Regions from separate parts of the Burkholderia sp. BCC0397 genome, predicted to be linked through region 2. Evidence: riboswitches for the same ligand, from Rfam matches in the RefSeq annotation. Region 2 holds a riboswitch; the other holds the start of a gene.
The links. A riboswitch is a leader RNA that binds a small molecule or an ion and turns the genes downstream of it on or off. The one in region 2 is predicted to bind cobalamin.
Positions count from the first base shown of each region.

Region 1 (15,326 bases), on a different contig from region 2:
CAGCCTGAACGTGCAGCTCGGCGGCCCGGCCGTCTATCACGGCGAGATCGAGGATCGCCCGGTGCTCGGCACCGGCGCCACGGCCACCGCCCTTCACATCGTCGCCGCGCTGTCGCTCGTCACGCGCACGCTCGCCCTGTGGCTCGCGCTGCTGGTCGCGAGCGGCGCACTCGTCATGGCCACCCATCATGTCTGATTCATCCATCGCGCACGGCGGCAACCTGCACGAGGCCGCCCGCCGCCACGGCATTCCGTACGACGCGTGGCTCGACCTGTCGACCGGCATCAATCCGACGGGCTTCCCAGTGCCGCCCGTGCCGGCCGACGCATGGCGCCGGCTGCCCGACGACGGCGACGGCCTCGCGGCCTGCGCCGCGCGGTACTACGACGCGCCCGATGCCGCGCACGTGCTGCCGGTTGCCGGCAGCCAGGCCGCGATCCGCGCGTTGCCGGCGTTGCTGCCGGCCGGCGACGCCGGCGTCGCGGCGCTCGCGTACGGCGAATACGCGCCCGCGTTCGCGCGCCACGGCCATCGCGTCGTCGCGCTCGACATCCGCGCGGATGCGCTGCCCGCGACACTGCGCCACGTCATCGTCGGGAATCCGAATAATCCGACCGCCGAGTTCGTGCCGACCAGGCGCCTGCTCGGCTGGCATGCGCAACTGGCGGCACGCGGCGGCACGCTGATCGTCGATGAAGCGTTCGCCGATACGGGCGCCGCGCCATCGCTCGCGCCGCAGGTCGATCGTCCGGGGCTCGTCGTGCTGCGCTCGGTCGGCAAGTTCTTCGGGCTCGCCGGAATCCGCGCGGGCTTCGTGCTCGCATGCCCCGACGAAATCGTCGCATTGCGCGACCGGCTCGGCACGTGGACGGTCGGCGGCCCCGCGCGCCACGCGGTCGCCGCGGCGTTCGCCGATCGTGCGTGGCAAGCGGCTACCCGCGAGCGGCTCGCGGCCGACGGCGAACGACTGGCCGCGCTGCTGCGCGCGCACGGCTTCGCGGTTCATGCCACACCACTCTTCAGCTGGACCGACGACCCGCGCGCCGCGGCGCTGCATGCGGCGCTCGCGGCGCGCGGCATCTGGACGCGGCACTTCCCGACCCCGTCGAGCGTGCGCGTCGGCCTGCCAGGCAGCGAAGCCGAATGGCAGCGCCTCGGCGATGCGCTCGCGCATTGCGTGCCGCTGCTGCAGCGAGCCTCGGCATGAGTCCACGCCTGTTCCGCCGGCTCGCGCCGGCCGCGCTGCTGGCCGCGCTCGCTCACGCGCCGCTCGTCCACGCCGATGTCACGACGCGCGACGACGCCGGCAATACGGTCACGCTGCCCGCGCCCGCGCAGCGCGTGATCAGCCTCGCGCCGCACGCGACCGAGCTCGTCTACGCGGCGGGCGGCGGCGCGAAGCTCGTCGGCACCGTCACGTACAGCGACTATCCGGCCGCCGCGCAAGCGGTGCCTCGCGTCGGCGACAACAAGGCGCTCGATCTCGAACGAATCGCCGCGCTGAAGCCCGACCTGATCGTCGTCTGGCGGCACGGCAACGCCGAGCGGCAGACCGACGCGCTGCGCGCGCTGCACATCCCGCTGTTCTTCAGCGAACCGAAGCATCTCGACGACGTGTCGTCGTCGCTGCGCCGGCTCGGCACGCTGCTCGGCACGCAACCGACTGCCGATGCCGCCGCGGCCGCCTTGACGCACGACATCGCGGCACTACGCGCACGCTACGCGGCACGCCCGCCCGTCACGCTGTTCTTCCAGGTGTGGGACCGCCCGCTGACGACGCTCAACGGCACGCACCTGATCAACGAAGTGTTCGAACTCTGCGGCGGCCGCAACGTGTTCGCGTCGCTCAAGCCGCTCGCGCCCGCCGTGACCGACGAGGCCGTGCTCGCGGCGAATCCGGAAGCGATCGTGACGACGAGTGCCGGTGCGACCCGTTCGAGCGAACCGCTGCCGAGCCTCGCGCGCTGGCGCGCGTGGCCCGCGCTGACGGCCGTGGCGCGCCACAACCTGTTCGCGATCGACGGCGATCTACTGACGCGGCCGTCGCCGCGGATCGCGCAGGGCGCGGCCACGCTGTGCGAGGATCTGGATGCCGCGCGTGCGCGGCGGCCGGCGCGCTGATTTCCAGCGGCTGGCAAGTGCATCGCGCACCGATGCCGGATGCGTCCGGCGGCCGAGACAGATCGATCGTGCACAGCGTCATTCACCTGCAGACGCACGTGCGCCTATGCGTCCCAGTGCACGACTTCCCATGCTTGCGCGTCACCCTCCGCGCGCAGCCAGACGGCTCCGCCCGTCGGCACCGGCCGCGACAACAACGTATCGAGCGGCACGCGCAAGACATGCGACGCGAATGCGCGGATCACGCCCGCATGCGTGACGACCCATTGCGGCCCGTCGAACTCCGCAAGCGCATCGGCCTGCCGTGCAATCCGCGCGACGAATCGCGCCACGCTTTCTCCGCCGTGCGCGCATGCATGCATCAGGTCGGCCGCCCACGCATCGAGTGCCGCGCGGTCGATATCGTCCCAGCGCTGCATTTCCCACGCGCCGAAGTCCATTTCCTGCCAGTCGGCATCGCGCCGCAGCGGCACGTCGCATGCCCGCGCGAGCCGCTCGGCAACCGAGGCGCAGCGCGTCAGCGGGCTCGTCCAGACCTGGTCGGGCAACGGCGCGCCGAGTGTCGACAGATGCGCACGCACGGCTTGCGCACCGCGATCGGCCGATTCGGCGAGCGGCACGTCGCTGCACCCGTAGCAGATGCCAGGCTCGATGCCGACGGCCGGATGGCGGATCAGGACGACGTCCATCCGAGCACCACGAGATAGATCGCCAGTTCGCCCAGTTGCTGCGTGAAGCCGAGACAGTCGCCCGTATAACCGCCGATCCGCTTCACGAAATAGCGGGCCGCCCACGCGCGCACGAGCACGAGCGCCACGCATGCGGCAACGCCCATGCGCCAGTCCGGCCAGAACAGCCACGGCAGTCCGAACACCGCCGCGACGCACGCCGCGCGTGCGCCCATCCGTTGCGCAACCGGCTTCGCCTTGCCTTCGGGCCGCACGTAGTCGAGCGACATCAGCAGGCTCACGGCCATCGCGCGGCTCGCCGCATGCGCGGCGATCATCGTCCATGCGGCGCGCAGCGGCAGCATCGACGTCAGCGCCTGCCATTTCAAGCCGAGCGCGATCACGAGCGCGACCGCGCCGAACGTGCCGATCCGCGAATCGTGCATGATGCGCAGCACGTCGTCGCGCGTGTAACCGCCGCCGAACGCATCGCAACTGTCGGCGAGGCCGTCTTCGTGAAATGCGCCGGTCGCGAGCAGCGTCGCGGCCATCGACAGCCCGACCGCGATCGACACGGGCAGCGCGCGCAGCGCGACGAGATAGACGAGCGCGCCCCATGCGCCCACGCACGCGCCGACGAGCGGGAAATAGCGCGCGGCCTGGTCGAGATCGCCGGCCGCATAGCCGATCGAGCGCGGCACGGGCACGCGCGTGAAATAGCCGAGCGCGACGAAGAAGTAGCGCAGTTCGTCCCGCATGCCGCGCGTGCGCTCAGGCGTCACGATTGTCGACGCCGGCGGACTCGAAGCTCGCCATCTCGCTGAGGAACGCGGCCGCCGCGCGCACCAGCGGCAGCGCGAGCGCGGCGCCGGTGCCTTCGCCGAGCCGCAGGTCGAGCGCGAGCAGCGGCTTCGCGCCGAAATGCTCGAGCATGCGCCGATGGCCGGCCTCGTGCGACGTATGCGAGAACACGCAGTAGTCGCGCACGCCGGGCGCGATGCGCTCGGCGACGAGCAGCGCGGCGGTCGCGATGAAGCCGTCGACGAGGATCGTCATCCGCTCGCTCGCGGCCGCGAGGTACGCGCCCGTCATCATCGCGATCTCGAAGCCGCCGAACGTCGCGAGCACGTCGAGTGGCGCGATCGCATGCGAGTGCTTGACGAGCGCGCGGCCGAGCACCGCGCGCTTGTGCGCGAGGCCCTGGTCGTCGAGGCCCGTGCCACGGCCGACGCATGCGTCGATCGGCACGTCGAGCAGGCGGCTCATCAGGCAGGCGGCCGACGACGTGTTCGCGATCCCCATCTCGCCGAAGCCGATCACGTTCGTGCCGAGCGACGCGTGCAGGCGGACGCGCGCCGCGCCGGCGGCCAGCGCCGTCATCGCTTCTTCACGCGTCATCGCCGGTTCCGCCGCGAAGTTGCGCGTGCCGCGCGCGACCGGCAGCGACACCAGCCGGTCCGACAGCGGCAGCGGCGACGCGACGCCCGCATCGACGATCTCGAGCGTGCTCTGCGCGACGCCCGAGAACGCGTTGATCGCCGCGCCGCCGGCCAGGAAGTTCGCGACCATCTGCGCGGTCACCGCCTGCGGATAAGGGCTGACGCCCTCGGCCGCGATTCCGTGGTCGCCCGCGAACACGATCGTCACCGGACGCTGCACGACCGGCCGCTCGGTGCGCTGGATCAGGCCGAGCTGCAGCGCGAGCGCCTCGAGCTGGCCGAGGCTGCCGGGCGGCTTGGTCTTGTGGTCGATCACATGCTGCAGGCGCTTGCGCAATGCGTCGTCGAGCGGCGCGATCGCGGGCGGGAAATGAGTCGAAGTGGTCATCGAGGAGCCGTGTCGTGCGCGCGGCATGCGCCGCGCATCGGAAAAATCGGAACAGGAAGGGTCATTGTCGCGCAGGCCATGCCGGCAGCAGCGCATCGCGGCCGTTCTCGCGGATCAGCACGAGCGGATAGCCGAACGCGTCGCTCGCGCGCTCGGGCGTCAGCACGTCGTGCACGGGGCCGGCCCACGCATGGCCGCGGCCGTCGAGCAACAGCGCATGCGTCGCGAAACGCCGCGCGAGGTTCAGGTCGTGACACGAAAACATCACCGTGCGCGGGCCTGCCGCGAGCCACTCGGCCAGCGCGGTCAGGCAGTCGATCTGGTGATGCAGGTCGAGATGCGCGAGCGGTTCGTCGAGCAGCATCAGCGGCGCGTCCTGGCACAGCGTCGCGGCCAGCGCGACGCGCTGCCGCTCGCCGCCCGACAGCGACATCACGTCGCGCGACGCGAGCGCGGTCAGGTCGAACGTCGCGAGCGCGTCGCGCGCGGCCGTGCGGTCGCCGTCGCGCTCCCAGCCCCAGCCGCCGAGATACGGAAAGCGGTTCAGCAGCACCGTGTCGAACACGGTCGCGCTGAACGCATCGTGCAATTGCTGCGGCATCAGCGCGCGGCGCTGCGCGAGTTGCTCGGGGCGCCACGCGGCAAGCGGCCGGCCATCGATCTCGACGTGTCCGCCGGCCGGCGGCTGCAATCCCGCGAGCGTGGCGAGCAGCGTCGTCTTGCCCGCGCCGTTCGGGCCGGCGACGCACCAGATCTCGCCGGGGCGGAACGCCTGCGTGAAGCGGTCGAGCAGCGTGCGCGCGCCGGCCTTCAGCGTCAGATCGACGGCCATGTAGTGCATGTCGCCGGCAGCGGCGTGCGGTGCGGCGGTGCCCGTCATCGCATCGGCCTCCTCAGCAACATCCACAGGAACACCGGCACGCCGATCAACGCGGTCATCACGCCCACCGGCAATTGCGCGGGCGCGATCGCGGTGCGCGCGAGCAGGTCGGCCGCCATCACGCCGCCGCCGCCCGCGAGCATCGCGGCCGGCAGCAGCATCCGCTGGTCGTTGCCGAACGCGAGCCGCAACGCATGCGGCACGACGAGCCCGACGAAGCCGATCATGCCGGCCGTCGTCACGGCGGCCGCGGCGGCCAGCGACGCGACGAGATAGATCCGCACGCGCAGGCGCGCGACCGGCACGCCGAGTGCCTGTGCGGTCGCGTCGCCGCGCAGCAGCACGTTCAGTTGCGGCGCGGCCGGCAGCGCGACGCATGCGCTCAGCAACAGCGCGCCCCACGCGAACCACGGCGCCGTCGCGCCGTTCAGGTCGCCCGTCAGCCAGAAGATGATGCCGCGCAGCCGCGCGTCGGGCGCGAGCGACAGCAACAGCGTGACGAGCGCGCCCCACCCCGCCGCGATCACGACGCCGGTGAGCAGCAGCCGCGGCGATGCGTCGCGCGATTCGCCGCGCCACAGCTCGCGCCTTGCGAGACCGAGCACGAGTGCGACCGAGACGAGCGAACCGGCGAACGCCGACGCATCGACGAGCCACCATGCGCCGCCCGCGATCATCGCGACGAGCGCAAAGCCGGCCGCGCCGCCGGACACACCCAGCACGTACGGCTCCGCGAGCGGATTGCGCAGCAGCACCTGCAACAACGCGCCGGCCAGTGCGAGCAGCGCGCCGCACGCGAAACCCGCGAGCGCGCGCGGCACGCGCAGCGTCCGGACGATATCGGCAAACAGGCTATCGCCGCCGTGCGGCACGAGCGACGCAAGCGCTTGCCACGGCGACATCGGCACGCTGCCGATCGACAGCGACGCGACGAACAGCAGCGTGACCACCGCGGCCAGCGCGGCCCAGATCACGGCGGCGCGCGCGGCGCTCATGCCGCGCACGGCCGCGCGCACGACGCGCGGCGCATCCGCTTGCGGGAGCCGGCCGGGCGCGACAGGAGCGCGTGGCGGACGATTGGGGTCGGCATCGAAGAACATTCCGTGAAACATTGCGCGCCCCGCTTCCCCGCAGGCCGCGCGTCATGGAGCCCATGCGGGCTCCCCGTCTCGGCCGGTATCCGGGCTGGCGGCGGTCCGGCTCGCCTTCCCGCGCCATGACGCGCAGTGGCCCGCGCCCGCATGCGACCTGCACGCGAAACGCGCCCGAGCCGGCCTGCGTCACGCGACGCGGCCGCTTACCGTTGCGGGGGCAGCGCAGGTTGGCGCGCTCCTGGAGCCCGCACCCTGCTTCCCGTTTAACCGCGCGTCCTGCGCGCGAGCACCGAGGCGGCGCCAGTTTAGGAGCCGGTCGCACGAGCGTCAAGGAAGCGTCCGGACCCGCACGGGACGCGCTTATTCGCGGCAAGAAGCAGGGGTGTTACGACTGGAAACGTTACAGATGTCGGATTGCACGTTATTCCGCGCTAAAATGCTGGGTCTTTAGAGGACGCAGCAAATGCTCAACGAACTCGAAACTTTATCTCAAAATATTGGCCGTCTGATTTCGCTGAACAAGCGCTATCACTCGGAACGGCTCGCGCTCGAGGAGCAGGTCGCGCAATTGCGCGCGGAAGCGGACACGGTCCGCGCGGAACTCGCGCAGCTGCGCGACGAACGCAATGCGCTCGCGGCCGAGCGCGACACGCTGTCGGCGAAGATCGACGACGCCCAGGTGAAACTGAACGCGATTCTCGAAAAGCTGCCGCGCTCGAAGAGCGCGGAGCAAGCCGACAACCAGCTCGACCTGCTCGATGCGCAGGCGCGCACGGATGGCGATGACGCGGCCAGCCACGGAGAACATGCATGAGCACCAAGCAGATCGAAGTCTCGATTCTCGGTCAGCCCTATCGGCTCGCCTGTTCGGCCGAGACCGAAGCGGCACTGCTCGAAGCGGTCGCGCGCGTCGACGCCGAGATGTCGAAAATCCGCTCGAACAGCTCGGTGCGCGGCACCGATCGCATCGCTGTGATGGCGGCGCTGTCGCTTGCATCGGAATTGCTGCGGCTGCAAACGAGCGTGCGGCACGGTGAAGCATTTCCGGCGGAGGAAATCCGTCGTACAATGCACCAGATGAACGAACAGCTCGGCGCGGTGCTCGCACAGCACGAGACGCAGTAACGTTTTAATCGATACGTCGATTCCCCTTGATCTCGACGGTCAACGGTGGTCAAATTGGCGCATCGAAACACAGTTCAGTCAGCTTCCCTGCCTGGTTCGCCAAGGTCATATATTCCTTGAACCAATGCCATGTGCACGGTTGCGGAAATTTGTAGCACGGGCGCGCGCGTCACTCTGTCTGATGTACCCGAAGTGCTGCTAACTGCGACCAATTCTGAACCTCAGGTTCAGGATGCCGGCCTAGCGGCCAAGGCGGGGGCCTATCCAACGGCATCGGGCAAGTCCCGGTGCCGTTTTCTTTTTCAGGGTCTGTTTGCATGCGGAGCGCGCATGCAAACAGACGCTCACGCCTCTTTCTGCATCGATCACGATCCATGCAATACTGGCTGATGAAGTCCGAACCGGACGAAGCAAGCATCGACGATCTCGCCAACGCACCGCAGCGCTCGCTGCCGTGGACCGGCGTGCGCAACTATCAGGCGCGCAATTTCATGCGCGACACGATGAAGATCGGCGACGGCGTGCTGTTCTATCACTCGAGCTGCCCCGAGCCGGGCATCGCCGGCCTCGCCGAAGTATCGTCGACACCCTACCCCGATCCCACGCAGTTCGATCCGAAAAGCCCCTATTACGACCCGAAATCGACGCAGGAAACACCACGCTGGCTGCTCGTCGACGTGCGCTTCGTGAAGAAGTCGCCGCTCGTGCCGCTCGCCGCGCTGCGCGAGCACGACGAGCTCGCCGACATGCGCGTGCTCGCCCGCGGCAACCGGCTGTCGATCACGCCCGTCACGCGTGCGGAATGGCGATTCATCACTGAGAAGTTGATGAAGTAGGCGCGCGCCAAAGGTCAAATCCGGTCAGTACGCCTGCCGAAACGGAACTCGCGGCGCTTTCGCGCAGCCTAAGCAACCGCTGTCGGTCGATCGGGCCGGCTGTCGTTTTTTTCGCGCGGTACGCCCGCGTCGCGCACGCGTGATCCGCCTGCGCGCCCTCGCACAAGGAGCCAACAATGACCAAGAAATCCGCACTCGCGCTGTCGCTCGCCCTCGCCGCCGCCGTTCCCGTCGCGCTGACGCTCGCGTCGCCCGCCGCGCACGCCCAGGCGGCGAACCCGCACTTTCCGGAGCCGGCGGGTGTGCTGTCGCTGTCGTCGCAGGCCAGCGCCGACGTGCCGCAGGACATCATCCACATCACGCTGTTCTACGAGCAGCAGGCCAAGGATCCGGGCAGCCTCACCGCGCAGTTGAACCAGCGCGCGGACGCGGCCCTGTCGCAGGCGAAGGGCGCGTCGGGCGTCACCGCGCACACTGGCGCGTTCTCCGTGTATCCGAGCACCGATCGCGACGGGAAGATCTCCGCATGGCGCGGCCGCACCGAGGTCGCGCTCGAATCGCGCGATTTCGCCGCGGCGTCGAAGCTGGCAGGCCAGTTGTCGAACCTGATGCAGGTCGCGAACGTCGAGTTCTCGCTGTCGCCGGAAGCGCAGCGCGCGGCCGAGCAGAAGCTCACGACCGAAGCGATCAAGTCGTTCCGCGCCCGCGCGGACGAAGCCGCGAAGGCGTTCGGCTACGGCAGCTACACGATCCGCGACGTGAACGTCGGCAGCGGCCGCAACGTGCAGCCGTACCCGCGCATGATGGCGATGGCCGCGGCGCCGATGGACAGCGCGAAGATGAGCGCGCCGATCGCGGTCGAAGGCGGCAAGGCCACCGTAACGGTCACCGTCAACGGCTCCGTGCAGATGAAGTAACGCGCATCGCGCGACTGTCGGAAACGCAAAACGCCGGCCCGAGGGCCGGCGTTTTTTATGTCCATCCGGGTAGCCGATACACGCGCCGATCACGCGTACATCGATACCGCGTCATGCAGCCGCATTCGCGTTCGCCGCGCGGCGGCGATACGCCCAGACCAGCAAAGCGATACCCGCGAGGATCATCGGCAGCGACAGCCACTGCCCCATCGACAGGCCGAGCGCGAGCAGGCCGAGGAAGTCGTCGGGCTCGCGCGCGAACTCGACCGTGAAACGTGCGAGGCCATAACCGATCAGGAACAGCGCGGATATCGCGCCCATCGGCCGCGGCTTGCGCGCGAACAAGAACAGCACGAAGAACAGCGCGATCCCCTCGAGCGCGATTTCATAGAGCTGCGAAGGATGGCGCGGCAGCATCTGGTATTGCATGAACACGTCGGCGAGATGCCACTTCTCGATGAGCGCCGGATGTTTCGGCAGCCATGCCGCATCGTCGCGCATCGCGCCCGGGAACAGCATCGCCCACGGCGCCGCCGGATCGGTCACGCGGCCCCACAGTTCGCCGTTGATGAAGTTGCCGAGCCGGCCGGCTGCAAGCCCCGTCGGCACCATCGGCGCGACGAAATCGGTGACCTGCAGCCAGTGCCGCTTGCGCTGCCACGCGAACAGCATCATCGCGAGCGTCACGCCGAGAAAACCGCCGTGAAACGACATGCCGCCTTCCCACACCTTGAACACGTCGAGCGGATGCGAGAAGTAGAAATCGGCCTTGTAGAACAGCACATAGCCGAGCCGGCCGCCGAGCACGGTGCCGAGCACGCCGTAGAACATCATGTCGTCGATGTCCTTCGCGGTCCAGCCCTGCGCCGCGACATGCGGCAGCTTCAGGCGGATCCGGCCGACGACGATCGCCGCGATGAAGCCGACGAGATACATGAGGCCGTACCAGCGCACGGCCAGCGGCCCGAGATGGATCGCAACGGGGTCGAAATTCGGGTGAATGATCATGGGTTAGCGAAGAAGTTTTCGAATACGGTACGGCCGTCGCACGCGCGCAGCACCGCGCGTTGGACGGTGCCCGCGCGCCATCGTTCACGTCACGCGGCAAGCCCCTGCGCACGCACGACATCGATGAACCCGGCGAGCACGGGGCTCACGTCACCGGTGCGCCACACGAGGCCCGTCTCGACGACCGGTGCGTGACCAGCGAGCGGCCGGTAGACCACGCCGGTGCGCCGCAGGTTACGCAGCGATTGCGGCACCAGTGCGACGCCCATGCCGGCCGACACGAGGCTGACGATCGTCTGCATCTGGATCGCCTCCTGGCCGATGCGCGGAGTTTCCCCCGCCGCGCCGTAGCAGCCCGTAATGATGTCATAAAAGCCGGGCGCCAAACGGCGCGGAAAGATCACGAGCGGCAACGCGGCGATATCGGCGAGCTGTACGGGCTCGTCCTCGGGCGCATCGGGCGCCGCGCCCGCGGGCATCGCGACCACCAGCGGCTCGCGCACGACGGGCAGGTACGACAGCCCGGCCGCGTGACGCGGCGGCACGGGCGGAATCACGAGCCCCGCATCGATGCGGCCCGCGACGAGTTCGTCGATCTGCACGTCGCTCGTCGCTTCCGCGAGCTGCAGCAGCACCTGCGGATAGCGCGCGCCGAACGCGCGCAGCAACGACGGCAGCAACCCGTAATCGGCGGTCGACACGAATGCGAGCGACAGCGAGCCGGCTTCGCCGCGCGCGAGCCGCCGCGCCAGCGGCGGCAGCGCATCGGCCGACGCCAGCAGCCGACGCACGTCGGGCAGCAGCGCCGCGCCGACCGCCGTCAGCGCCACCGAGCGCTTGGTGCGCACGAACAGCGCGACGCCCAGCGTGTCTTCGAGCGCGCGGATCGCCTGCGACAGCGGCGGCTGCGTCATCGACAGGCGCTCGGCCGCGCGGCCGAAATGGCGCTCGTCGGCGACGGTCGCGAAATAGCGCCACTGGCGCAGGTCGGGGATCGGATCGGCCATGTTCAACTCATTCGCAAAACGACTTAATAGGCGACAAATAATATATTGGACATCCCAATCGGGAAACTCCATGCTTGTTCGATCCGAACCGGCGTGCCCCTCACGAGCGACGCCCCCACAACGATGGAGTCCCCCATGCCGTACAACCGTCGCTCGAAGCACATCACGCAAGGCGTGGCCCGTTCGCCGAACCGCTCGATGTATTACGCCCTCGGCTACCAGAAGGACGATTTCGACAAGCCGATGGTCGGCATCGCGAACGGCCATTCGACCATCACGCCGTGCAATTCCGGTTTGCAGCGCCTGTCGGACGCGGCCGTCGACGCCGTCAAGGCGGCCGGCGCGAACCCGCAGATCTTCGGCACGCCGACGATTTCGGACGGCATGTCGATGGGCACCGAAGGGATGAAGTACTCGCTCGTGTCGCGCGAAGTGATCGCCGATTGCATCGAGACCTGCGTGCAGGGCCAGTGGATGGACGGCGTGGTGGTGGTCGGCGGCTGCGACAAGAACATGCCCGGCGGCATGATCGCGCTCGCGCGCCTGAACGTGCCCGGCATCTACGTGTACGGCGGCACGATCCGCCCCGGCAACTGGAAAGGCCGCGACCTGACGATCGTGTCGTCGTTCGAGGCCGTCGGCGAATTCACCGCGGGCCGGATGTCGCAGGAGGATTTCGAAGGCGTCGAGAAAAACGCGTGTCCGACGTCGGGTTCGTGTGGCGGCATGTACACCGCGAACACGATGAGTTCGTCGTTCGAGGCGCTCGGGATGTCGCTGCTGTATTCGTCGACGATGGCGAACCCCGACCAGGAGAAAGTCGAGTCGGCCGCCGAATCGGCGCGCGTGCTGGTCGAGGCCGTGAAGCGCGACCTGAAGCCGCGCGACATCATCACGAAGGAATCGATCGAGAACGCGGTGTCGGTGATCATGGCCACCGGCGGCTCGACCAACGCGGTGCTGCACTATCTCGCGATCGCGCACGCGGCCGAGGTCGACTGGACGATCGACGACTTCGAGCGCATCCGCAAGCGCGTGCCGGTGATCTGCGACCTGAAGCCGTCGGGACAGTACGTCGCGACCGACCTGCACCGGGCCGGCGGGATTCCGCAGGTGCTGAAGATCCTGCTCGATGCGGGGCTGCTGCACGGCGACTGCATGACGATCACCGGCCGCACGATCGCCGACGAGCTGAAGGACGTGCCGAGTATGCCGCGCGCGGACCAGGACGTGATCTTCCCGATCGACCGCGCACTGTACAAGGAAGGCCACCTCGCGATCCTGAAGGGCAATCTCGCGGAAGACGGCGCGGTCGCGAAGATCACCGGCCTGAAGAACCCGGTGATCACGGGCCCGGCGCGCGTGTTCGACGACGAGCAGAGCGCGATGGACGCGATCCTCGGCGACCGGATCCGCGCGGGCGACATCCTCGTGCTGCGCTACCTCGGCCCGCAGGGCGGCCCCGGCATGCCGGAAATGCTCGCGCCGACTTCCGCGATCATCGGCAAGGGGCTCGGCGAATCGGTCGGCTTCATCACGGACGGCCGCTTCTCGGGCGGCACCTGGGGCATGGTGGTCGGCCACGTCGCGCCGGAGGCGTTCGTCGGCGGCACGATCGCACTGGTGCAGGAAGGCGATTCGATCACGATCGACGCGCACCGGCTGCTGCTGCAGCTGAACGTCGACGACGCGGAACTCGCACACCGCCGCGCCGCGTGGCAGCAGCCCGCGCCGCGCTATACGCGTGGGGTGCTCGCGAAATTCGCGGCGCTCGTCCGACCGGCGAACCAGGGGGCGGTCACGGGGTGATGCAGAGGCACCATGGCATGCGACCCCGATAACCGGGGCCGCCGGGGGAACGCGCAAAACGTGCTTCCCCTTTGCTTCTATAATGCGCGGACCATGAAGCCGGCCGTCCCCGCCGGCGGAGAACCGCATGAAACAGACGATATTGCGCGTGCTGCTCGCCACGCTGCTGACCGGCAGCGCGGCGGCGGTGCGCGCCGACCAGGCCGACGGGCTGGCGCTGGCGCAGCGCAAGAACTGCATGGCCTGCCACGCGATCGGCAAGCCGCTGATGGGTCCGTCGTTCCGCGACATCGCCGGCAAGTACGCGGCGCGCGGCGACGCCGGCGATTATCTGGCGCAATCGATCGTGAAAGGCAGCGTCGGCGTATGGGGCGGCGTGCCGATGCCCGCCAATACGCAACTGACGAGCACCGAGGCCCACACGCTCGCCCAGTGGGTGCTGTCGGTCCGCTGAAGCGGATACCTGCGCGACGCATCCACGTGGTGTGCAGGGCGTCGCAAGAGGACGGCCCTGTACTGACCAGCGCGCCTCCCCGGCGGCTTCGCAGGCGCTTACTGAAGCTGCATCCTCTTTTTCGCCAGCGCGAACGATTAATCGTTCAGCCGGAATGACCGGCGCGACGACGGGCGATCTCTTCATCGACCGCATCGCGCACCCAGTCCATCACCTCGGTTTCCAGCGCGAGTGCGACTTCGCGCGTGACCTGGCCGACCAGCCAGGCCGAATGCTCGTGCAGCGCATCGCGACAACGCGCTTCGATGGCCTCGCGCCCTGCCCCGGTCAGATAGTTCGTCACGCGATTGCGAAGCCGTTCGGCGATGTGCTGCGCATCTTCCGGCGTCAGCGCGACTGCGGCCTGCGCATCCGGCTGCGGCGTTGCGCTCGGCAGGGCCGCCTCCGGCATCGCCGTGTCGGGCGCGTGCGCGGCCGCTTCGTGCGCAATCGCGGCGAACGTGTGGTGCGGCAGGTCGTCGTCGACCAGCGACGAGCGCAGCGGCGCCGTCATCGCCGCCGCGTCTTCGGCGACCACGTGCTCCGCGGCGCCGGGTTCGGCCGGCGCATCGGTTTCGCCCGCAGCGGCGGCAGCCGTCGCCGCGTCGCCCGGCAGCTCGACGGCCGGCACATGCGGCGTCGGCACGGGTTCGACCACGACGGAATCGGGGTCGGCTTCGGTTTGATGGGATTCAGCCGGCGCCGCACCGGCGGCGGCCGGCGCGATCACGTCGGTGAGCACCGGAATCGCCGCGCTGTCGTGCGGCCGGGAGGCGTCGGACGCGGGCGAGCGCGCCGGCGCCGGCTTGCCCGGCACCAGCACATCGGTCAGCGTCGGGATCGAGGATGAATCGGCTTCTGTCACGGGAACACTCCGTCGACGGTTGCGGCTAGCCGCCCTGCTTGTAGTTGTTCAGCGCGTAGCCGCGGTCGCGGTAGAACCGGTAGCGGTCGCGGCCAGCGGCCAGCTCGTCCGGCGCATTGCCGACCACCTCGAGCAGGCGCTCGAAGCGGGCGAACTGCGCGGGCACGGTCGCGCCGAGGTTCAGCAGCACGTGATGATGCGGCGCGCGGTCGAGATCGGCGGCCAGCACGATCGGCGTGCCGGCTGCGTGCTCGCTGTCGACGCCGCAATGCGGGATGAAATCGAGCGGCGAGAACGTCCAGAGCCGCTCGTCGAGCGCGCGCAGGCGCGCGGGCTCGGCGAGCACGACGACCGGCTGCCCGGCCTGATAGGCCTTGCGCAGCAGCCGGCACGCGTACGCGAGCGAATCGCCGACGTTCGAGTGGAAATCGATCCGCGTCATTGCCCGCGCACCCGCAGCGTCGTCAGCCCCGCCATCACTGGCCGGCGCGGTCGATCAGGAACTGCGCGAGCAACGGCACCGGACGGCCCGTCGCGCCCTTCGCGGCACCGCCCTTCCATGCGGTGCCCGCGATGTCGAGGTGGGCCCACGGATAGCTGTCGGTGAAGCGTGACAGGAAGCACGCGGCCGTCACGGCGCCGGCCGGACGCCCGCCGATGTTCGCGAGATCCGCG
Region 1 covers NZ_CADFDL010000007.1:276,416-291,741, forward strand. Annotated here, with positions in the region: gene cbiB (adenosylcobinamide-phosphate synthase CbiB) at 1-196, shown strand, start outside; gene cobD (threonine-phosphate decarboxylase CobD) at 189-1,208, shown strand; gene HWX03_RS22675 (cobalamin-binding protein) at 1,205-2,122, shown strand; gene cobC (alpha-ribazole phosphatase) at 2,227-2,811, opposite strand; gene HWX03_RS22685 (adenosylcobinamide-GDP ribazoletransferase) at 2,796-3,548, opposite strand; gene cobT (nicotinate-nucleotide--dimethylbenzimidazole phosphoribosyltransferase) at 3,562-4,617, opposite strand; gene HWX03_RS22695 (ABC transporter ATP-binding protein) at 4,679-5,497, opposite strand; gene HWX03_RS22700 (iron ABC transporter permease) at 5,494-6,492, opposite strand; cobalamin riboswitch at 6,651-6,900, opposite strand; gene HWX03_RS22705 (ATPase) at 7,055-7,405, shown strand; gene HWX03_RS22710 (cell division protein ZapA) at 7,402-7,716, shown strand; RNA gene ssrS (6S RNA) at 7,798-7,979, shown strand; gene HWX03_RS22720 (EVE domain-containing protein) at 8,091-8,552, shown strand; gene HWX03_RS22725 (SIMPL domain-containing protein) at 8,729-9,469, shown strand; gene lgt (prolipoprotein diacylglyceryl transferase) at 9,581-10,477, opposite strand; gene HWX03_RS22735 (LysR substrate-binding domain-containing protein) at 10,567-11,484, opposite strand; gene ilvD (dihydroxy-acid dehydratase) at 11,620-13,293, shown strand; gene HWX03_RS22745 (c-type cytochrome) at 13,421-13,747, shown strand; gene HWX03_RS22750 (DUF2486 family protein) at 13,893-14,651, opposite strand; gene HWX03_RS22755 (DNA polymerase III subunit chi) at 14,677-15,093, opposite strand; gene HWX03_RS22760 (leucyl aminopeptidase) at 15,128-15,326, opposite strand, start outside.
Region 1: linked by a shared signal. The riboswitch ahead of HWX03_RS22700 (iron ABC transporter permease) and the one ahead of cobG (precorrin-3B synthase) in region 2 are both predicted to bind cobalamin.

Region 2 (15,326 bases):
GCAGGATCGCGTAGTAAATGCCCGACGCGTCGTTCCGGGCACGGTACAGCGACGGTGCGTTGTCCGCGTCGGCGGACTGCCCGACGACGCCGCACGATGCCGACGCCAACTCGCAAAGCTTGCGCGGCCAGTCGCGATCGGACACGGCGGTTTTTGCGACTTCGACGAAAGGCACGGCGCGGGCTTCGGTGACTTCACCGGCGGCATGGACCGCGGATGCCGCCAGCAGCGCGACCGTCAATCCCACGATGCCGAACATGCCGGATCGAATACGGGTATCCATTCAACGTTGTCCTTGTGAGGTGGCTTGCGCGTCGTGATCGCGCGAAGTGGCCCGGCCTGCGCGAAAGTACCGGTTGGTTCGTGCGGGCTCAGCCCGCGCTCGCGTACAGCGTCGAATCCGCGAACCCTTCGGCGTCGAGCACGCGCCCGATCAGGATCAGCGCGGTGCGCTCGATCCGCGTGCCCTGCACCTTGCCGACGATGTCGGCCAGCGTGCCCGTCACGCGTTCCTCGTCGGGCCAACTCGCGCGATAGATCACCGCCACCGGGCAATCGGCGCCGTAATGCGGCAGCACTTCGTCGACGATGCGCGCGAGATGGCGCACGCCGAGATGGATCGCGAGCGTCGCGCGATGCGCGGCGAGCGAGCCGAGCGCTTCGCCTTCCGGCATCGTCGTCTTGCCCGCGAAGCGCGTGAGGATCACCGTCTGCGCGACGCCGGGCAGCGTCAGCTCGACGCCGAGCGTCGCCGCGCACGCGGCCGTGGCCGTCACGCCCGGCACGATTTCGTATGGAATCCCGAGTGCTTTCAGGCGGCGGATCTGCTCGCCGATCGCGCCGTACAGCGACGGGTCGCCCGAATGCACGCGCGCGACGTGCTGCCCGTTCGCATGCGCGGCGGCGAGCAGCGCGACGATCGCATCGAGGTCGAGTTCGGCCGTGTTGACGACCTGCTCCGCGCAATGACCGTCGAGCACGGCGGCCGGCACGAGCGAGCCCGCATACAGGATCACCGGGCACGTGTGCACGAGGCGCTGGCCCTTCACCGTGATCAGCTCCGGGTCGCCGGGGCCCGCGCCGATGAAATACACCGTCATCGAAATTTCTCCGTCAATTCGTGGGATGACCGCTGCGTCGCGTCAGGCGCGCGCGGCCGGATCGAGTGCGTCGATGAGTACCGTGACCGAGTCGAACGTGCGGTCGGCGTCGGGCAGCGGCGGCCGGCGCAGCATCACGACCGGCAGCCTGCGTTCGCGCGCGACGTCGAGCTTCGCCTCGGTGGCCGCGCCGCCGCTGTTCTTGCTGACGACGACGTCGATGCCCGCCAGCGCGAACAGCGCGCGCTCGCCGTCGGGCGTGAACGGCCCGCGCGCGGCGACGATCTGAGCGCGGGCGTTGCCGGGGTGCGCATCGAGGCAGCGCACGAGCCAGAACTGGTGCGGCGGGATCGCGTCGAGATGCGCGAGCGGTTCGCGGCCGAGCGTGAACAGCGGCCGCCTGAACGGTGCAAGCGAGGCTTCGATGCCGGCCCAGTCGTCGACCATCCGCCAGTCGTCGCCCGGCTGCGGCGTCCACGGCGCGCGGCGCAGCGCCCAGAGCGGCACGCCTGCGTCGCGCGTCGCCGCTGCGGCGTTCGCGCTGATCTGCGCGGCGTACGGATGCGTTGCGTCGATCACGAGGCCGATGCCGGCGTCGCGAAGATACGCGGTGAGCCCGGCTGTGCCGCCGAAACCGCCGACGCGCACGTCGCAGCGCAAATCGTCGGGCGTCTTGCCGAGGCCGGCAAGACTATAGACATGATGCTGGCCGAGCACGCGCGCGATTTTCAGCGCATCGCCGGTGCCGCCGAGCAGCAGGATGCGCGGGCTCATCGCGCCTCCCCGACGAAGCGGCCCTGCCGGTCGATCGCGAACATCTCGACCGCGACCGACGGCGGCACGATGTCGCGCGCCACCTGCAACGCATGCGCGCAGACGAGATCGCCGAGCGGCACGCCGTCGGCCTGCGCCAGTTTCAACGCTTCCTGGCTCGTGTTCGCGGCGCGCATCGCGGCTTGCAGCGCATCGCTCGCGCCGGCCTCGGCCGCCCACTGCGCGAGCAGCGGCAGGTCGATGCTCGAATGGCGGCTGTGCAGGTCGAGGTGGCCGGCCGCGAGCTTACTGAGCTTGCCGAAGCCGCCGCACATCGACAGCCGCGCGATCGGCGCGCGCCGCAGGTGCTTGAGCACCGCGCCCGCGAAATCGCCCATCTCGACCAGCGCCATGTCGGGCAGATGATAGTGCGCGCGCATCGCGTCCTCGCTCGTATTGCCCGTGCACGCGGCGATATGCTCGATGCCGTTCGCGCGTGCGACGTCGATGCCCTGGTGGATCGACGCGATATAGGCCGAGCACGAGAACGGCCGCACGATGCCGGTCGTGCCGAGGATCGACAGCCCGCCGACGATACCCAGGCGCGGGTTCATCGTCTTGAGCGCGAGCGCCTCGCCGCCTTCGACGCCGATCGTCACGTCGAAGCCGCCCGCGTAGCCGTGCTCGGCTGCAAGCGCTTCCAGATGCGTGGTCATCATCTGGCGCGGCACCGGGTTGATCGCCGGTTCGCCGACCGGCAGCGTGAGCCCCGCGCGCGTGACCGTGCCGACGCCCGGCCCGGCATGAAAGCGCACGCCGGGCGCGGCCGCGAGCGCGACGCGCGCGAAGATCAGCGCGCCGTGCGTGACGTCCGGATCGTCACCGGCATCCTTGATCGTGCCGGCTTCGGCGCCGTCGGCCGTGGCGCGGCAGAATTCGAGCCGCATCATCACGCGCTGCCCCTTCGGCAGCACGATCTCGACCGCGTCGTCCGCCTGGCCCGCGAGCAGCAGCCGCGCGGCCGCGAGCGACGTCGCGGTCGCGCAGCTACCGGTCGTGTAGCCGAAGCGCAGCGGCGCGGGCCGTTCGGGGGTTTCGTCGCGCATCACGCGTCCGTTGCGTTCGATGGAATCGACATATTCGACGAGCCGGCCGTGTCGGCCGCGTCGGGCTTGCGCACGTCGTACAGCGTGACCGGCAGCGGCTGCCGCCACGTGTCGAAGCGGCCGAGTGGTTCGGCATGCGCGAGCGACACGCGCGTGAGCGTGCCGCCATGCGCATCGCGCCACGCGGCGAGCGCCATCTCGCCCTGCAGCGTGACCGCGTTCGCGACCAGCCGTCCGCCGGGTTTCAGCGACGCCCAGCACGCGTCGAGCACGCCGGGCGCCGTCGCGCCGCCGCCGATGAAGATCGCGTCGGGTGCGGCGAGCCCCGCAAGCGCATCGGGCGCACGGCCCGCAACGAGTTGCAGGCCCGGCACACCGAGCGTATCGCGGTTGTGTTCGATGAAGCGCTGCCGCTCCGCATGCGCTTCGATCGCAATCGCCTGGCAGGATGGATGCGCGCGCATCCATTCGATGCCGATCGAGCCGCTGCCGGCGCCGACGTCCCACAGCAGTTCGCCGGGCGCGGGTGCGAGGCGCCCGAGCGTCATCGCGCGCAGGTCGCGCTTGGTGAGCTGGCCGTCGTGGCGGTACGCGTCGTCGGGCAGGCCGGGCGTGAGCGCGCGGCGCGGCGCGTCGGCGCCCGCCCGGCAGTCGAGCGCGACGAGATTGAGCGCAGCCGTTTCGTCGACGTTCCAGTCTTGCGCGAGGCCATCGATACGCCGCTCGAGCGGGCCGCCCAGATGTTCGAACACGCTGACGCGCGTCGGCCCGAAGCCGCGTGCCGCGAGTTCGACCGCGACGGCGGCCGGCGTGCGGCCGTCGGCGCTCAGCACGAACAGGCGCCGGCCCGGCAGCAGGTGGCGGGCCAGTGTCGCGAGCGGACGCCCGACGAGCGAGACCGCGCCGACGTCCTGCAGCGCCCAGCCGAGGCGGGCGGCCGCGAGCGACAGCGACGACGGCGCGGGCAGCACGCGCCATTCGTCGGGAGAAAGCTCGCGGGCGAGCGTCGCGCCGACGCCGAACAGCATCGGGTCGCCGCTCGCGAGCACGCACACGGGCGCGCCGCGGCGCGCGAGCAGCCCCGACAGGTCGAACGGCGACGGCCATGCTTCGCGCGCGGCCCGCAGCCGCGCGGGCAGCATGTCGAGATGCCGCTTCGCGCCTACCACGCGCGTCGCGTCGAGCAGCGCGCGCCGCGCGTGGCGTCCGAGCCCCGCGTAACCGTCGTCGCCGATGCCCACTACCGTCAGCCACGCCGTCATGCACCCTTCCCTATCGTTCGATTTCATCGTGTCACCGCGCGGCCGTAAAAGCGCCGGTGCGGCCATCCGCGTTGCAAAAAACGGCATGGTACCGTGTTCCACCCCGCGTTTCATCTGCCGGCCCGCCAGCGTCCGACCATTGCCCGCTTCGCTTGCCGCGAACGGCCAGCCGGTCGCGAATCGCGACCGAAATCGGGTATCCTACGGCCGTTCGTTCGCCGGTGCCCTTCGGGGCCGAAGAGGGAACACAGGGCGCACCGCGCGCCGCTGTGGCTGCCCCCGCAACTGTAGACAGCGAGCCGATCCCCCCTCATGCCACTGGTTTCACCGGGAAGGCCGGGAGCCGGCGCCGACCTGTCAGCCAGGAGACCTGCCGGCCAGAAAGTGCGTGCGTGCCAGTCGGCGTCGGGCGGGGTGTACCGATGCGTTGGCCGCGGCGCCACACTGTTCCGGTATCCCGTTGAATTCCGCCCACGATTCGATTCCTGCGTCGCCCGTCGTGCGCCCGTCGGCCTGCCCGGGGCTCGTGCGCGTGGTCGCGGCCGCCGACGGCGGGCTGTGCCGGATCAAGCTGCCGGGCGGCCGGCTCGATGCGCGCCAGGCGCGCGCGATCGCCGCCGCCGCGCGCCTGTATTCCGGCGCGATCGATGCGACCAATCGCGCGAATCTCCAGTTGCGCGGCATTCGCGACGGCGCGGCCGATGCGCTGGCGCACGCGTTGCTCGACGCGGGGCTCGGCCCGCGCGCAAGCGCTGACGCCGCCGCCGATACGGCCGCGCTGGCGGCGAGCGACGACGTTCGCAACGTGATGCTCAGCCCGCTCGCCGGGCACGACCCCGCCGCACTCGTCGATAGCCACGCGCTCGCCGTGCCGCTGCTCGACCTGCTGGCGAGCGAGCCGCGCCGTGGCGAACTGTCGCCGAAATTCTCGATCCAGCTCGACGGCGGCGAAGCAGTCGCGGCGCTCGATCATCCGCACGACATCTGGCTGACCGCATGGCGTCGCGGCGACGGCGCGGTACGTCTCGCGGCAGGGCTGGCCGGCTGTCCGCCGGTGGCGCACGGCGACCGGCCCGCATCGGTCGACGTATCAATCGATCAGGGCGTCGCGCTGGTTCGCGCGCTGCTGCTCGCGTTCCTCGACCTCGCGCCGGCCGACGTCACGCGGATGCGCGCGTTGCTGGCGACATGCAGCGAACGCACGCTGCTCGAGCGCGCCCGGCACTACCTGCCCTTTCCGCTCAAGGCCGATCCGGCGCTTGCCGACTGGCGGCGCACGCGTGCCGACCCTGCGTTGCGTTTCGGCGCGCGTCCATCGCGCGACGCGGCGCGTTGCAGCGTCGGCGCGCAATTCGTGCTCGGGCGGCTCGACGCGGCGCAACTGGAACGGCTCGCCGCGCTGGCCGAAGCCGATGGCGACGGCACGCTGTCGATGACGCCGTGGCAAGGCGTGTTCATGCACGGCGTGCCGAACGCGCGCGCAGCGGCGATGCACGAAGCACTCGCATCGCTCGGCCTCGTATGCGCAGCGTCCAACCCGCTGGCGACGCTCGTCGCCTGCACCGGCAGCACGGGCTGCGCGAAAGCGCACGCCGACACGAAACACGACGCGCTTGCGCTCGCCGCGCACGTCGGCCATCCGCTCGACGTGCATCTGACCGGTTGCGAGCGCCACTGCGCGTTGCCGCACCCGGCCGCACATACGCTCGTCGCGGTGGCGCCCGCGCACTACGACCTTTACCGGCGCGACGCGGCCGCGGGCCTCGGCGCCCCGCTCGCGCGCCATCTGACGATTGACCAGGCCGCGGTCCGACTCATGGACGCACGGCACAGCCAGGACACCACCGATGCTTGACTACATTCGCGACGGGCAGGAAATCTACCGCCAGTCGTTCGCGACGATCCGCGCCGAGGCCGACCTGTCGCGGGTTCCGCCCGATCTCGAGAAACTCGCGGTGCGCGTGATCCACGCGTGCGGGATGGTCGACGTCGTGTACGACCTGCGCTTCTCGGCCGGCGCCGGTGCGGCCGGCCGCGCGGCGCTCGCGGCCGGCGCGCCGATCCTGTGCGACGCGAGGATGGTCGCCGAAGGCATCACGCGCGCACGGCTGCCTGCGGCCAACCGTGTGATCTGCACGCTCGGCGAGCCGGAGGTGCCCGACCTCGCGCGGCACCTCGGCAACACGCGTTCGGCCGCCGCGCTCGAACTGTGGCGTCCGCATCTCGCGGGCAGCGTCGTCGTGATCGGCAATGCGCCGACCGCGTTGTTCCACCTGCTCGACATGATCGACGCCGGCGCGCCGCGCCCCGCGCTGATCCTCGGTTTCCCGGTCGGCTTCATCGGCGCGGCCGAATCGAAGGCGACGCTCGACGCCGACAGCCGCGGCGTGCCATACGTCGCGCTGCTCGGGCGGCGCGGCGGCAGTGCAATGGCCGCCGCCGCGGTCAATGCGCTTGCCACGGAGGTCGAATGACGAGCACGCGCGGACGGCTGTTCGGTGTCGGGGTCGGCCCCGGCGATCCCGAACTGATGACGATCAAGGCGCTACGCGTGCTGCAGGCGGCGCCCGTGGTCGCGTATTTCGTCGCGAAGGGCAAGAAAGGCAACGCGTACGGCATCGTCGAAGCGCACCTGCTCGACGGGCAGACGCAACTGCCGCTCGTCTACCCGGTGACGACCGAGGCGCTGCCGCCGCCGCTGTGCTACGAGACGGTGATCGCCGATTTCTACGACACCGCGGCCGAGATCGTCGCGGCGCATCTCGATGCAGGCCGCGACGTCGCGGTGATCTGCGAAGGCGACCCGTTCTTCTACGGCTCGTACATGTACCTGCACGACCGCCTCGCGCCGCGTTACGACACCGAGGTGATCCCCGGCGTGTGCGCGATGCTCGGCGGCACGGCCGTGCTCGGCCAGCCGCTCGTCTATCGCAACCAGAGCCTGTCGGTGCTGTCGGGCGTGCTGCCCGAACACGAACTGCGCGAGCGGCTCGCGCGGGCCGACGCGGCCGTCGTGATGAAGCTCGGCCGCAATTTCGACAAGGTGCGGCGCGTGCTCGACGAACTCGGGCTCGCGAAGCGCACGCTGTACGTCGAACGCGCGACGATGGCGAACCAGCGCATCGTGCCGCTCGACGAGGTCGATCCGATGGCGTCGCCGTATTTCTCGCTGCTCGTCGTGCCGGGGGAAAAATGGCAAGGATGACGACGCCGCCCGCCATCGTGATTCTCGGCGCGGGCGCGCTCGATACCGCGCGGCGTATCCAGGCGCGTTACCCGGGTGCACGGGTGCACGGTCTCGCATCGCGCGTCGACGCCGACGTGCCGTTCGACGAACTCGGCGCGCACCTGCGTGAACTCTATGCGCGCGGCTTGCCGATCGTCGCGCTGTGCGCGGCCGGCATCGTGATCCGCTGCCTCGCGCCCGCACTCGCCGACAAGGGCGTCGAGCCGCCGGTGCTCGCGGTCGCGGAGGACGGCTCGGCCGTCGTGCCGCTGCTCGGCGGGCTGACGGGCGTCAACGTGATCGCGCGCGAAATTGCCGAATGCGTCGGCGTCGCGCCGGCGATCACGACGAGCGGCGAACTGCGCTTCGGCGCGTGCGTGCTCAATCCGCCGGAAGGCTATGCGCTCGCCGATCTCGCGCAGGGCAAGCGCTTCGTGTCCGACCTGCTCGCGGGCGCGTCGACGCGCATCGACGGCGCCGCGCCGTGGCTCGACGAGGTCGCGCTGCCGCGCGATGCCGCGGCCGCACACGCGATTCGCGTGACGCCCGATGCGTGGCGCGGCGCGCGCGACGAACTCGTGATTCATCCGCGCAGCGTGGTGGTCGGCGTCGCCGCGGATGCCGTGCATGCCGACGAAGCACTGGCCGTGCGCATCGCAGCCGCGCTCGACGCACAGGGCCTCGCGCGACTGGCGCTCGCGGCCATCGTCGCGCCGGCATCGGCGATCGGCGAACCCGCGCTGGAAGAAGCGTCGAGCGTGCTCGACGTGCCGCTGCGTTTCGTCGATAGCGACCGCGACGCGCCCGCCGACGCCGCCACGCTGCTCGGCCGCGCGTTGCGCGTCACCCACACGACGCGTGCGGCATCGCGCGGTCTCGCGTGCGCGGTCGCATCGCATCCGATCGACCCGGCCACGCTCGGCCGCGCACGCGGCCGCCTGACGGTGCTAGGTCTCGGCCCGGGCGGCGCCGCATGGCTCACGCCGGCCGCACGCACGGCGCTCGCTGAAGCGACCGACATCCTCGGCTACACGACCTACGTGAACATGGCCGGCCCGTTTCGGGCGGACCAGCGCGTGCACGGCACCGACAATCGCGAGGAGATGCAGCGCGCACGCCATGCGTTCGAACTGGCGGCCGAGGGTCGGCGCGTCGCGGTCGTGTCGTCGGGCGACCCCGGCGTGTTCGCGATGGCCGCGGCCGTGCTCGAAGCGCTCGACGAAGCGCGCGACCCGCAATGGGCCGCGGTCGACCTGCGCGTGGAGCCCGGCATCTCGGCGTCGCTGGCTACTGCCGCGCAGGCCGGCGCACCGCTCGGCCATGACTTCTGCGCGATCTCGCTGTCGGACAACCTGAAGCCGTGGGACGTGATCGAGACGCGCCTGCAACACGCGGCGCAAGCCGATCTCGTGATGGCGTTCTACAACCCGATCTCTCGCGCGCGGCCGTGGCAGCTCGACCGTGCGCTCGATGTCGTGCGTGCGCATCGCGCGGCCGATACGGTGGTCGTGCTCGGCCGCGACATCGGCCGGCCGGGCGCGACGCTCGCGACGACGACCCTCGGTGCGCTGCGCAGCGACCAGGTCGACATGCGCACGATGGTGATCGTCGGCTCGTCGACGACGCGGCGCTTCGCGATCGGCAACGCACGCGAATGGGTCTATACGCCGCGCTGGTATCGCTGAATGCCGCTGCGCCCGGCGCGGCGCGCGTACCGCATCCGGCTGCACTCGCGTAAATGCGCATGCGCGCGTGCCGCCAATCGGCATGCCGGCGCGTCACCGGTTCGCTGGAACCGGTCCACGCGCACCGCGTCGCGCGATCGGACGGAAAAAGTGCCCGCCCTGCGTTTCGAAATGCGACCGAATCGGCAAGTTCGTTACGTATCGAGAATCGAATAACAAAAAGAAGAACACCTAAGTTTCCTATTCGACGCGAATCCTCCAAGATAGGCACGCCGCCGACGGGGCACGTGCCTGCCCCACCGGCGGCGATACGCAGGCCAGCGTATCCCTCTTCCACTTGGAGAACACAGAATGAACAACAATGTGTTGCCGCGTTTCGTTCCGCGTGCGTTTGCCGCGGGTTGTCTGCTCGCGATGGCGAGCGTGTCGCAAGGCGCCGGCGTCTATGCACCCTATGTCGACGTGACGCTTTATCCGACACCGTTGGTCGATCAGATCGGCGTGCGCCAGGGTATCCAGCAGTTCACGCTCGCGTTCGTGGTCGCGGGCAGCGGTTGTACACCGTCGTGGGGTGGCGTGCAGCCGATCGGCAACGGCGCGAGCGGCGGCCTGCTGACTGCACTGTCCACGTCGATCGCGAGCTACCGTGCGAAAGGCGGCGAAGTCGCCGTGTCGTTCGGCGGGGCGAACGGCACGCCGCTGATGCAGGCGTGCTCGACGGCCCCCGCGCTGAAGACTGCATACCAGACGGTGATCGACACGTACGGCCTCACGCATATCGACTTCGACATCGAGGGCGCGTCGCAGCAGGACACGGCGGCGATCGTGCGCAACTTCCAGGCGGTCGCGCAACTGCAGGCCGACTACGCGGCAAAGGGCAAGCCGCTGCACGTGACGCTGACGCTGCCGACGATGCCGACCGGGCTCACGCAGGACGGTGTGAACGTCGTCAACGCGGCGATCGCGAACAAGACCACGTTCGATGCGGTCAACGTGATGGCGATGGATTACGGCCCCGCGAACATCGACATGGGCGCCGCCGCGATCAGCGCCGCGCAGGCGCTCTACTCGCAGCTCGACACGGCGTTCAAGTCGGCCGGCCAGCCGAAGACCAATGCGCAGCTGTGGCAGATGGTCGGCGTCACGCCGATGATCGGCGTGAACGACGTGCAAGGCGAAACGTTCACGCTCGCGAATGCGCAGAGCGTGCTGAACGCGGCGGTCGCAAACGGCTACGGCTTCTTCGGCAACTGGTCGGTCGGCCGCGATCAGGCGTGCCCGTCCGGCGGCACGTATGCGTCGCCGACCTGCTCCGGCGTCGCGCAGCAGCCGTACGCGTTCGCGGCGATCTTCAAGAAGCTCGATGGCAAGTGGGGCGCGGGCGTCACGCAGGACCCGAACTACGGCGGCGGCTCGGACGGCGGCACGCCGCAGCCGGGTGCGCCCTGGGCGGCCGGCCAGGTCTATACGGCCGGCGCGACGGTCACCTACCAGGGCACGACGTACCAGGCGCAATGGTGGACGCAGGGCGACGTGCCTGGCCAGGCGGCCGTGTGGAAGCCGGTCGGCGGCGGCTCGCCCGTGTGGTCCGCCACGACCGCCTACCAGGGCGGCACGTGCGTGACGTATCAGGGCGCGAAGTATTGCGCGAAATGGTGGACGCAGGGCGACAACCCGAGCGCGGGCGGCGTGTGGGTGAAGTCGTGAAGTCGTGACGTCGCGACGCGCTCGCGCGTGACGTACGGCGGGTCGTTCTCGGCGTGGCAGGACCGCACGCCGGCGACGGCCCGCTGCCGGCGCCGTCGCGCGCGGCTGCCCTACCCGCGTGCGTGCTCGGCCAGCAGCCGCGCCTTCGCGTCGACGAGCAGCGCCGCATGCGTGTCGCGATGCTGGCGAATCCGCTCGGTCGGCCCGACGACCGACAGCCCGTACCAGTCGCCGTCGAGCGTCAGCGCCACCGCGAGCGCCGACAGCTCGGGTGCGCTCTCGCCGAAGTTCTCCGCCCAGCCGAGTTCGCGAAACCGCGCGGTCTGCGCGACCAGCGCCGGCAGGTCGGCCACTGTCGCGTCGGTGAAGCGTTCGAACGACAGTTGCGTGCCGAGCGCCTGCTGCGCATCGCTCGCGAGTTCCGCGAAGATCGCCTTGCCGATCGAGTTCGCATGCAGCGGCCGCAGCTCGCCCGGCTGGCGCGTATAGCGGATCGCCTGCTCCGATTCGACGACGTCGAGGTACGTGACCGACGCGCCCTGGATCTTGCCGAGCACGGCGGTTTCGCGGCTCGCGTCGCGCAGCGCGACGAGGTGCGGATGCACGATGTCGACGACCGGATCGGTCGCGTCGATCGCGGCGGCGACCGTCTGCAGGCGCCGCGTCGGGTAGTAGCCGCCGCGCTTGCGCACTTCGTACAGGTAGCCGCGGCTCACGAGCGTGCGCGTCATCGCCAGACAACTCGACGCCGGCACGTTGAGCAGGCGCGCGAGTTCGGTGAGCGGCAGCGGCCGCCGTTCGGCGGCGAACAGCTCGAACAGGTCGAGCGTACGGGCAACGAGTTTGACGTCCATGACGAGCGCTTGATTCGGAATGGGAAACCGCGCGCCGGGCGGGCCGCCAGGTCGATACGGTAGTCAGTACGACTTCGGCAGCCCGAGCACCTTCTCCGCGATGTAGCACAGGATCAGTTGCGGACTCACGGGCGCGAGCCTCGGAATCATACACTCGCGCAGGTAGCGCTCGACATGGTATTCCTTCGCGTACCCCATCCCGCCGTGCGTCGCGATCGCCGTCTGGCAGGCCTGGAACGCGGCTTCCGCGCCGAGGTATTTTGCCGCGTTCGCCTCCGCGCCGCACGATTGGCCCGCGTCGTAGCGCGTCGCGGCCTTCATCACCATCAGCCATGCGGCCTCGAGCTGCATCCACGCCTGCGCGAGCGGATGCTGGATCGACTGGTTCTGCCCGATCGGCCGGCCGAACACGACGCGCTCGCACGCATACTGCGTCGCGCGGCGCAGCGCGGCCTGCCCGAGCCCGATCGCCTCCGCGGCGATCAGGATCCGTTCGGGGTTCAGGCCGTGCAGCAGATAGCGGAAGCCGTCGCCTTCGTTGCCGATCAGGTCGTCGCGCGACACGCGCAGGTTGTCGATGAACAGCATGTTCGAATCGACCGCCTTGCGGCCCATCTTCTCGATTTCGCGCACTTCGATACACGAACGGTCGAGGTCGGTATAGAACAGGCTCAGCCCGTCGGTCGGCTTCGCGACCCGGTCGAGCGGCGTCGTGCGCGCGATGATCAGCATCTTGTTCGCCACCTGCGCGGTCGAGATCCAGATCTTGCGCCCGCTCAGCACGTAGTGATCGCCGTCGCGGCGCGCCTGCGTGGTCAGGTGCGTGGTGTCGAGGCCGGCGTCGGGTTCCGTCACCGCGAAGCACGCCTTGTCGCGTCCGGCGATCAGCGGCGGCAGGAAGCGCGCCTTCTGCGCATCGTTGCCGAACACCTGCACCGGGTTCAGCCCGAAGATGTTCATGTGGACGGCCGACGCGCCCGACAGCCCCGCGCCCGACGCGCTGATCGTGCGCATCATCAGCGCCGCCTCGGTCATCCCGAGCCCGGCGCCGCCGTAGGCCGGATCCATCGCGATGCTGAGCCAGCCGGCCTCGGCGAGCGCCGCGTGGAAATCGGCCGGAAAGCCACCCGTGCGATCGCGTTCGAGCCAGTAGTCGTCGCCGAAGCGTTCGCAGATTTTCTCGATCGCGCTTTCGATCGCGCGCTGGTCGTCGGTCAGGTCGAACTGCATGGATTGCTCTCCAGGAAAACGTGAACGGCCGCGCCGTTCTCAAGACAACGCGGGGGCTTACGTTGCGAAGACAGTCATCGTCGGGGCGGCTGGCGTGAAGCGACCGGCCCGGGCGCCCTCACAACGGAAACACGCCCGTCGCGACCGCGGCGAAGACCATCAGCACGGTGGCGGCGAACAGGAACGGAATCGTGAATTTCTGGTGCTCGGCGAGCTCGACACCGGTCAGGCCGACGATCAGGAACGTCGCGGGCGTCAGCGGGCTCACCGGAAAGCCCGTCGTCATCTGGCCGAGCAGCGCGGCCTGCGCCATCTGGATCGGCGGCACGCCGAGCAGCTTGCCGCTCTCCGCGAGCACCGGCAGCACGCCGAAGTAGAACGAATCGGGATCGAACAGCAGGCTGAGCGGCATCGACAGCAGCCCGAGCACGAACGGCATGTGGCGCGCATGCTCGACCGGCACGTGCGCGACGACGACCTCGGCCATCGCCTTCAGCATCCCGGTGCCGGACATGATGCCGGTGAACGCGCCGGCCGCGAGCAGCACGCTCGCCATCATCAGCGCGGCCTTCGCATGCGCGTCGATCCGCTCGCGCTGCGCCTGGACGTCCGGATAATTGATCACGAGCGCGGCGACCGTGCCGAGCATGAACATCACTATCGGGTCGACGATGCCCGACACCAGCGTGACGAGCACGACGAGCGTCAGCGCGACGTTGATCCCGAAGCGGCCCGGCCGGCGCAACGCGCGTTCGGCGTCGGTCAGCTCGCGCGGCGCGATCGCGAGCGATGCCGCGCCGGCGCGGTCGAGCCCGAGCCGTTTCGCCTCGCGCACGCCGAGCACGTAGGCGGTGCCGAACACGAACGCGAGCCCGACGATCTGCACCGGAATCATCGGCGTGAAGATCGCCGAGCCGGGAATGTGCAGCGCGGCCGACGCGCGCAGCATCGGCCCGACCCACGGCAGGAAGTTGACGCCGGCCGCCATCGACGCGACGCATGCGAGGATGCGGCGATCCATCCCGAGCCGCGTGTAGAGCGGCATCATCGCGGGCAGCGTGACGAGAAACGTGACCGCGCCCGAGCCGTCGAGATGGATCAGCAGCGCGAGCAGCGCCGAGCCCATCACGATGCGCGGCGGATGGCAGCCGATCACGCGCAGCACGCCGGCGATGATCGGGTCGAGCATCCCGGCATCGGTGAGGATTCCGAAAAACAGAATCGCAAAAACGAACATGCCGGCGATCGGGCCGATGTTCTGTACGCCGTGCACGATGAACTTGCCGGTCTGCAGCCCGAAACCGGCCGCGAGCGACGCGGCCACCGGCACGACGATCAGCGCGACGAGCGGCGACAGCCGCTTCGTGATGATCAGGCCGAACAGCGCGACGATGGCGACCGCGCCGATCCATGCGAGCATGATGCGTCTCCTCTTCAGCCGGTGCGCATGTCGATGCGTGTCGATGCGCGGGCCGGCGTGATGCCGAATGTTGGTGTGCGCGGCACGCGCGGTCGTGCGCCGCAGTGCGGCACGGCCGGCGGCCGCGATGCCGGTCAGGTCCGGCGGTTGTCGTCGTTGCCGTTGTCGTCCGCGAACACCTGCGCCGCATGTTCGTTCAGCGCGGGGGGCGGGCGCCGGTACGTGGCCGGCGTGCGGCCGAGCTTGATCGGCGACGCGATGCCGCGATGCCGGCCCAGCTCGACCTTCATCTGCCGATGCGCGACATGCGGGTGGTCGAGCGCCGCATCGAGCCCGAGCACGGGCGCGCACGGCACGCCGCGGCGCATCAGTCGCTCGGCGAGCGTCGCACCGTCGTGCGCGGCCAGCGCCGTTTCGAGCAGCGTGCGCAGCGCGGCGCGATGCTGGCTGCGCGCGCGGTTGTCCGCGAAACGCGGATCGTCGAGCCAGTCGCGCGTGCCGAGCACGTCGCACAGCGCGGCGAACTGCCCGTTGTTGCCGACCGCCAGAAAGATGTCGACGCCCGCCGTCGGAAAGCTGTCGTACGGCGTGATGTTCGGATGCGCGTTGCCGGTGCGCACGGGCGCCTTGCCCGAATGGAAGAAGTTCGGCGTATGCGGATGGAGGATCGACAGCGCGCAGTCGAACAGCGTCGATTCGACGAACTGGCCGCGGCCGCTGGCGTCGCGTTCGCGCAGCGCCATCAGCACGCCGAGCGCCGCGTTCAGCCCCGTGACGAGATCGACGATCGGCACGCCGACGCGCAACGGCGCGTCGCCCGGCTCGCCGTTCACGCTCATCAGCCCCGCGAGCGCCTGCACGGCCGCGTCGTAGCCCGGCAGCCCGCCGAGCGGGCCGTCCGCGCCGAAACCCGACACGCGGCAGTAGACGAGGCGCGGAAACCGCGCATGCAGCGCGTCGAACCCGAGCCCCCAGCGCTCCAT
Region 2 covers NZ_CADFDL010000010.1:121,363-136,688, forward strand. Annotated here, with positions in the region: gene HWX03_RS26530 (hypothetical protein) at 1-241, opposite strand, end outside; gene cobM (precorrin-4 C(11)-methyltransferase) at 372-1,100, opposite strand; gene HWX03_RS26540 (cobalt-precorrin-6A reductase) at 1,143-1,874, opposite strand; gene HWX03_RS26545 (cobalt-precorrin-5B (C(1))-methyltransferase) at 1,871-2,959, opposite strand; gene cbiE (precorrin-6y C5,15-methyltransferase (decarboxylating) subunit CbiE) at 2,959-4,221, opposite strand; cobalamin riboswitch at 4,424-4,614, shown strand; gene cobG (precorrin-3B synthase) at 4,721-6,076, shown strand; gene HWX03_RS26560 (precorrin-8X methylmutase) at 6,069-6,695, shown strand; gene HWX03_RS26565 (precorrin-2 C(20)-methyltransferase) at 6,692-7,426, shown strand; gene cobJ (precorrin-3B C(17)-methyltransferase) at 7,423-9,132, shown strand; gene HWX03_RS26575 (chitinase) at 9,484-10,839, shown strand; gene HWX03_RS26580 (IclR family transcriptional regulator) at 10,950-11,693, opposite strand; gene HWX03_RS26585 (acyl-CoA dehydrogenase family protein) at 11,757-12,923, opposite strand; gene HWX03_RS26590 (citrate:proton symporter) at 13,042-14,343, opposite strand; gene HWX03_RS26595 (CoA transferase) at 14,478-15,326, opposite strand, start outside.